Regions from separate parts of the Paenibacillus sp. OAE614 genome, predicted to be linked through region 1. Evidence: riboswitches for the same ligand, from Rfam matches in the RefSeq annotation. Region 1 holds a riboswitch; the other holds the start of a gene.
The links. A riboswitch is a leader RNA that binds a small molecule or an ion and turns the genes downstream of it on or off. The one in region 1 is predicted to bind FMN.
Positions count from the first base shown of each region.

Region 2: another riboswitch for FMN. It lies ahead of ABIE48_RS24550 (DMT family transporter); the one in region 1 lies ahead of ribD (bifunctional diaminohydroxyphosphoribosylaminopyrimidine deaminase/5-amino-6-(5-phosphoribosylamino)uracil reductase RibD).

Region 1 is NZ_JBEPOD010000001.1:4,376,031-4,379,434, forward strand. Features, by position in the region: gene ABIE48_RS20125 (riboflavin synthase) at 1-527, opposite strand, end outside; gene ribD (bifunctional diaminohydroxyphosphoribosylaminopyrimidine deaminase/5-amino-6-(5-phosphoribosylamino)uracil reductase RibD) at 629-1,738, opposite strand; FMN riboswitch at 2,152-2,323, opposite strand; gene ABIE48_RS20135 (peptidylprolyl isomerase) at 2,507-2,938, opposite strand; gene lysA (diaminopimelate decarboxylase) at 3,163-3,404, opposite strand, start outside.
Region 2 is NZ_JBEPOD010000001.1:5,312,300-5,315,703, forward strand. Features, by position in the region: gene ABIE48_RS24545 (ABC transporter substrate-binding protein) at 1-498, opposite strand, end outside; gene ABIE48_RS24550 (DMT family transporter) at 944-1,900, opposite strand; FMN riboswitch at 2,028-2,189, opposite strand; gene ABIE48_RS24555 (S-layer homology domain-containing protein) at 2,417-3,404, opposite strand, start outside.

The sequences.
Region 1 (3,404 bases):
CCAGGCTTTTTGTCCGCCAGACTTGTCTCCGCAAGCGTATGCGGGATAATGGAAACGGTGAATGTTGTGGCGCTCGTCTTGACCACCGTCAAGCTGATGCCGTCCAGGGTAATAGATCCTTGCGGGATGATGTAGCGGAGCAGGGCGGTATCTTCCGGCTCCACTTCGATCAACACCGCATTCTGATCCCGGTCCATCGCCCGGATCGTCCCTGTCCCGTCAGCATGTCCCTGCACGATATGTCCGCCGAAGCGGGCACCCACCTGCATGGCGCGCTCCAAATTCACCCGGCTTCCGGCCCCCAGCGATTTCAAGTTGGAGTGGCGGTACGTTTGCGGCATGACGTCCACCGCGAACGAACGGGCTCCAATCTCGACAGCCGTGAGGCAGACGCCATTGACCGAGACGCTGTCCCCGATTTTGAGATCGCCCATAATCCGGGAGGCCTCGATATGGAGGATCATCGCTTCCCCTTTGCTGGAGACGCCCCGCATGACGCCGACCTCTTCAACCAAACCGGTAAACATCGCAATCGCTCCTTTCTGTCCTGTAAAGAAGTATTTCATACGATTCATATCGTTAACCGTGTGCAGCCTTAAAAAGTTAAGTATCGTTTTTCCGGATCAGGTCATGCCGGCCAAACCGGCTTTCCGCTGATGCAGACGTTGTCCCCGAGCACTTCGGTCTCTACGTCTTCTAGCCGGACGGCGTCCGCTATCTTGTCGGCGCCTCGCAGCGAGAAGTTGACAGGAGCCGCCGGACCTCCAACGATTTTCGGCGCGAAATAGAGCACGACCCGGTCGATCAGTCGGGCCTCCAGCATGGCACCGTTCAGCCGGCCGCCGCCTTCCACCAGAATCGAGCCGATCTCACGTTTGCCCAGCTCCTGCATCGCCAGGAGAAGATCGACCTGCGGGCCCGATCCGCAGCGGATCGTTTCTACGCCGATCTTCTTAAGGGCTTCCTCCTTATCCAAATCGGCGCGTTCCGTCGTCAAAATGACGGTCGGCGCTGCTCCATCCTGAATCACCTTCGACTCAAGCGGAATCCGCAGCAAGGAATCGACGATGATCCGTACAGGATTCAGACCGATGGCGCCCTGCAGCCGGGTGGTCAGCTGCGGATTGTCCGCGATCACCGTATTTACGCCAACCATAATCCCTTGATGACGGTGGCGGAGCGTATGAACCTGCTCCCGGGCCGCTTCGTTCGTGATCCATTTACTGTCTCCCGATTCGGCCGCGATGCGCCCGTCCAGCGTGCTTGCTGTCTTGACCGTCACATAGGGCAGCCCGGTCGTGATGTACTTGATAAACTTTTCATTCAAGCGGCGGGACCTCTCACCGAGCAGCCCGACTTCCACCTCAATCCCGCTGCGGCGGAGCAACTTGATTCCTCTCCCCGCCACCTGGGGGTTGGGATCTTCGCAGGCCACGACGACCCGCTTCACCTTCTCGCGTATGAGGCGTTCGCTGCAGGGCGGCGTTTTTCCGTAATGGCTGCAGGGCTCCAGCGTTACATAAACCGTACTTCCTTCCGCACGTTCACCCGCCATATTCAGCGCATGTACTTCCGCATGGGCGGTTCCCCGCTGCAAATGCGTGCCAAGCCCAACCATAGCCCCGTCTTTAACGACGACGCAGCCGACAACCGGATTGATCCCGGTCTGACCCTGTGCCCGCTCCGCCATATCGAGCGCAAGTCCCATATAAAATTCATCGTTGATGATGCCGTCCATTCATCTCCCCCCTTGTTCGTAATCGGGACATCCCCTCAATGCTAAGTCTCGGCTTCGGGCGCTTTGCGGATACTTCGCATGTTGGAATTTCCATGGTAAATCACCTTACCATGCGCAGCTTTGGATCCGCGCCGTTTAAACCGGCACTTAGCGGGGACCCCCAGGTCTTTGTAAAAAAGCAAAAAGCCCCGGGATGGCTTAAACCATCCTCGGGGCTGTGAGAGACAAGTCAGATACACTCCAATAAGGCTGCAGAATCCCAAAAATCAGGATCAGCCAAATAAGTCATCGGTAGCGTAAAGTCATCAGTAAACAGAAGCCGTCCCTTCAGGGACAACCTTCTACTATGTGAAAACAACCACGTACACGTGACATCTTATTGGACAGCTGCACTCCAACTGAAGTGCACGCTTTCTCTCCTTCTCCCATCCAGACTATACTGTCGGTCCCGGATTTGCACCAGGTCCACCGTACGCTAAGCGTCAAACGAAGCGTCCGGGTCACGGACTGAGACGGGCGCCAGAACTGATCGGCTGCCGCGTCATCACCGCCGGTAGGGAATTTCACCCTGCCCCGAAGGATATAACCAATATCAATATGCAATTGCAGATGGAATGGCTGCCTAGTGGAAGCCCCATCTATACTAGGAAATGTTAACACTGCCTCTGCAAAAAATCAATACGCCTCTTTTCCCGGACCTGAACAAAAAGCCGCTTGTCCCTTTTTGAAACAGGGAAAGCGGCTGATAAAACGTGCGCGACTCGCAGATTAAGCTTCGTATACTTCGACCGTCTTCATCACGTCGCGGCCTTGGAACGCGTCGACGTATTCCATGCCCTTCGTCACTTTGCCGAATACGGTATGCTGCCCGTCGAGATGCGGCTGCGGCTGGTAGCAGATATAGAACTGGCTTCCGCCGGTGTTGCGGCCGGCATGTGCCATCGCCAGCGATCCGCGCTCGTGTTTGTTCGGGTTGATCTCGCAGTTGATCGTGTAGCCAGGGCCACCGGTACCGGTGCCGTTCGGGCATCCGCCCTGCGCAACGAATCCCGGAATGACGCGGTGGAACACCAGACCGTTGTAGAAACCTGAGTTTGCCAGTTTCTCAAAGTTCGCCACCGTGTTCGGAGCGTCTTTTTCAAACAGATCGAGCAGCACTTCGCCGCCGTTTTCAAGAGTGATTTTTGCTTGCTTGGCCATTATGTCAATGACTCCTTTCATGTCTTTCCTGAGTGTTAACAGACATCTTCTAGTTTACTATGAAATCCCGGGCGAAGCAAAATAATTCCGCATTTCTAAACGTTCTATAAACGCGCAAAAGGACCCCTCTGCATTCCCCAATACAGAGATGATCCTTTATACTGCGCACCAATTCATTTACCAGAGGCGCTAGCGAACAGCGCCTGCCCCCTTAATGCATCTCCTTACTTAAGCACAGCCTGCTTTGCGATCCGCTCAGGAATGACATCGTGGCCGATGATATCCTGAAGGCTCTCGCGGCGAACGACCAGGTCGCTTTGACCTTGGTTCACGAACACGACCGCCGGTTTGCGGATCCGGTTGTAGTTGCTCGCCATCGAATAGTTGTAGGCCCCTGTGCAGGAAACCGCGAGCAGGTCACCGTTATTGACTTTCGGAAGCTCTGCATCCCAAATCAGCATATCGC
Region 2 (3,404 bases), 940 kb from region 1:
CACGACGTCATCGGACGTAAACGGCTGGCCGTCGCTCCACTTGGCGTCTTTATTCAGCTCGATATGCAATGTCATGTCGTCGGTCCACTCGTATTTGGTGCCGAGCAGCGGCTCCAGCTTGCCGTCCAGCTGGTTGATCATGAACAGCGTCTCGTAGACCAGCTCTCTCGAGTTACCATAGTTGATCGGGAAGGCCGGATTGCCGCTCAGCAGGTTAAAGTTGGATGGCGGCCCCCATTGAATTCCGTTAATGTAAAGGGTTTCATTTCTCGGCGTTTCTTTGGCGTCTCCGCTCGTTGCCGGCTGGTTCGCCGCGGGCTCGGTCGTCGAGGGCTCCGTTGCTTTTTCTCCCTGATCAGCCGGCTTGGTTTCCCCTTGCGCCGGCGGCGTTGTCGTTCCCGTTGCGGAAGGCGGCTGCACGGTCTGGCAGCCCGCGATCATCACGGTCGCCGCCACGAAAAGGGCCATGAGCGGCTTGGAAGCTAATTTCAGCTTCATGTAAACTCCCCCATTTCCTCCAATTCACATCTACATAAATTGAACTAAGACAGGGACAGCACTTCGCCTTTAGCTCATTTTATATACATGCAAGCGTGATGCAGATTTCACGTCTTCAGATCGGAAGGTTCGTGCCCCATGGTCCGAAGAAACCAAACCTCTTCATTCCGAGGAAACCGCATACCCTTCACGAAAAAGTACGGCGCGGGCTGACGGACTCATGCGGCTAAAACGTGTTCTGCAAGCGCTTTCCGTAAAATGTATGAGGGATCGCTTGGAAATGATGACTGATTTATTTTTTAAATGTGCTGAAAAAAAGTTACTGAAATCCTTCGCACGGTTTGCCCTTCCCTTCCAAACAAAAAACGGCCCCTGCCACCAGCAGGAACCGCTTTTCAAACCTATATGAAATTGCGTCTTTAAATCCTGGACTGGCTTGTAAGCTTTAAGCCGCGCTCTTGCGGGAAATTGCGAACAGCGCCGCCCAGATCAGGATAAATCCGACCGCTTGTGTTGGCGTCACGACCTGATGAAATACGATCCAGTTGATCAGCACGCTCACCATCGGGAAGCTCAGTTCCGCCAGCGTCGCCACCGATGCTTTCGTCGTCGTCAGCCCTTTATAGTACACCATCAAGCTGAACAGTCCCGGCAGAAGCGCCTGCCCCAGCATGTTGATCGACACTGCAGCCAGCGTTCCCCCGTCGGTATGCACCTGCCAAGGATCTCCCTGATTGATGGTAATCCCGATCAGCAAAGGCAGCGCCAAGATGAAACGCAGCGAAGTCACCGTCTCATACTCCATTTTTCCGACCATCAAACGACCCATGACCGTGGAACCGCCCCACAGTGCCGCGGCACCCAGCGAGAACAAGCTGCCGACCTTGACGAAATCATTTACATGCCCGAACGGAAACGTGAAGCCGAAGGTCAACAAATACGTTCCGGCCAGCGCCACGATGAACAGCCAGGTGAAATGCTTCGGAAGCTTCTCACGCAGCAGCAGTTTGGCCATAAGAATGGCGAAGATCGGCTGCAGCTTCTGCAGCAGAACGACTGCGTTCAAGTTCCCGGAAGACAGACCCTGCGTAAACAGGATGGTTGCAATCGCTGAGCCGCCCCACGACAGGAAGAGCAGCGCGCCGATATGGCGCAGTTTCAGGCCTTTCAACTCGCTCCGATGTTTCCACAGCATCGGTGCGACGAACAGCACCAGCAAAATATGCTCGATGAGCACGATCTGCGTTGCCGTCATATGTTCTTTGAGCAAAATGATCCGGAACAGCGGATCCGCTCCCCACAATGCTGCACCCAGCACGACCAGCCAAAAGCCGGATTTGCTGCGTTCGGCCTTCCCGCTTACCGCGGGCCGGACCTTGATATTGCTGCTTACATTTTCCATACTCCAGTTCCCCTATCCCTGAATACGGAGTCAACATTGGAAAACCCCCGAGATCGACATCAATCGACACATCGGGGGTTGATCAAATAAGCTTGCGGAAATGTCAAAATTTCGCACATGCCTATTCTTTGATCTTCTCCCATCCGGACTTTACCGTCGGCCCTGGATTTCCACCAGGTCAGTCGCCGCCTTATTGCTAAAGCTGCGAGTCGCGGGCTTGACGCCGTCTTCACCACAAGAAGAGACGCTCACCGCCGGTCAGGAATTTCACCTTACCCCGAAGATCCATATTCATTTATTTTTATTTTTTTCATGCAACTTACATTGTTTTCATCATTATAGCATAAATGTATCCAAAAGTGTTTCAGTTTTTTAATAGCTTTTTATTTCCATGGATTAAAAATTTGGATATGGGGCTGGAAATGGACATTTTTCGGTATATCCGAGCCATTTAAAATGACAGACGGCAGGCATTGATGAGCCTGCAGCAAGCACTGAACGGACTCGCGGCAGCACTTATCGCTGCTCAAGCACCGACAGGATCACGGCAACCGCTTCAGCCCGCGTTGCGTGCGCGTTCGGGGCGAACAGGCTGCCCGCTCTTCCATGCATGACTCCTTTCTCCACCGCTGATGCGATATACGGCTTGGCCCAGGCCGGAATTTGACCGCGGTCGGCAAAATTCAAACTTCCCGCACCGCCCGGTGTTCCGGTACCGAACGCCCTGACGGTCATCGCCGCCATTTCGGCCCGGGTAATGAGCCGGCTTGGCCCAAACGTGCCGTCGGCATAACCGTTCATGATGCCGCGCGACACGGCATCCTGAACAGAGGCCAGCGCCCAGGCCGGAATTTTCTTCGCGTCGGAAAAAGCCAGCGCCTGCGAGCCGGCCGTCTGACCCATCGAGACCGCACGCATCATCATGCTGGCGAACTCTGCCCGGGTCACTTCCTTGCCCGGCTGAAACGTGCCGTCGGGATATCCGCTGACCCATCCCTGCTGGACCGCATTCAGAATTGGCTGCTCCGCCCAGTGGCCGCGGATATCCCGGAAAGAGCCCGGCGTTCCTTCCGCTTTGCCCGGCCGGACCGTGATTTCCGGCTTGACGGACATCTCGGATGAGCGGAGAGCGGAATCCACCAATTTGGCGCTCTCCACGGCCACTCGGGACGTAGCCGCCTGCAGCGCCGTAAACTCAATGACGGCGAGCTGAAGCTTGCCGCTGTCTCCGGCTGTTTTTCCTACTTTGGTGTGGGCCAGACGGATTTCGTTGTTTTTGACAATCGGTTCGACCGAAAAGCCGGATGTCCCCGAGGAAGCGGTGCGGAAAGCCAGCTTCGCCGGGTCAAAGCTGAGCGTCAGCTCATACGCATACAAGTCCTTCAGCTGCTCGCAGGTCACCGTGACCGTCACCTTGGAGCCATTGGAAGTTGCCCCCAGTGACAAGGAAGGGACCTCTGCAGCGGCGGCGGTTCCTGCAGCAGCCATGGTCGTGACAACCGGG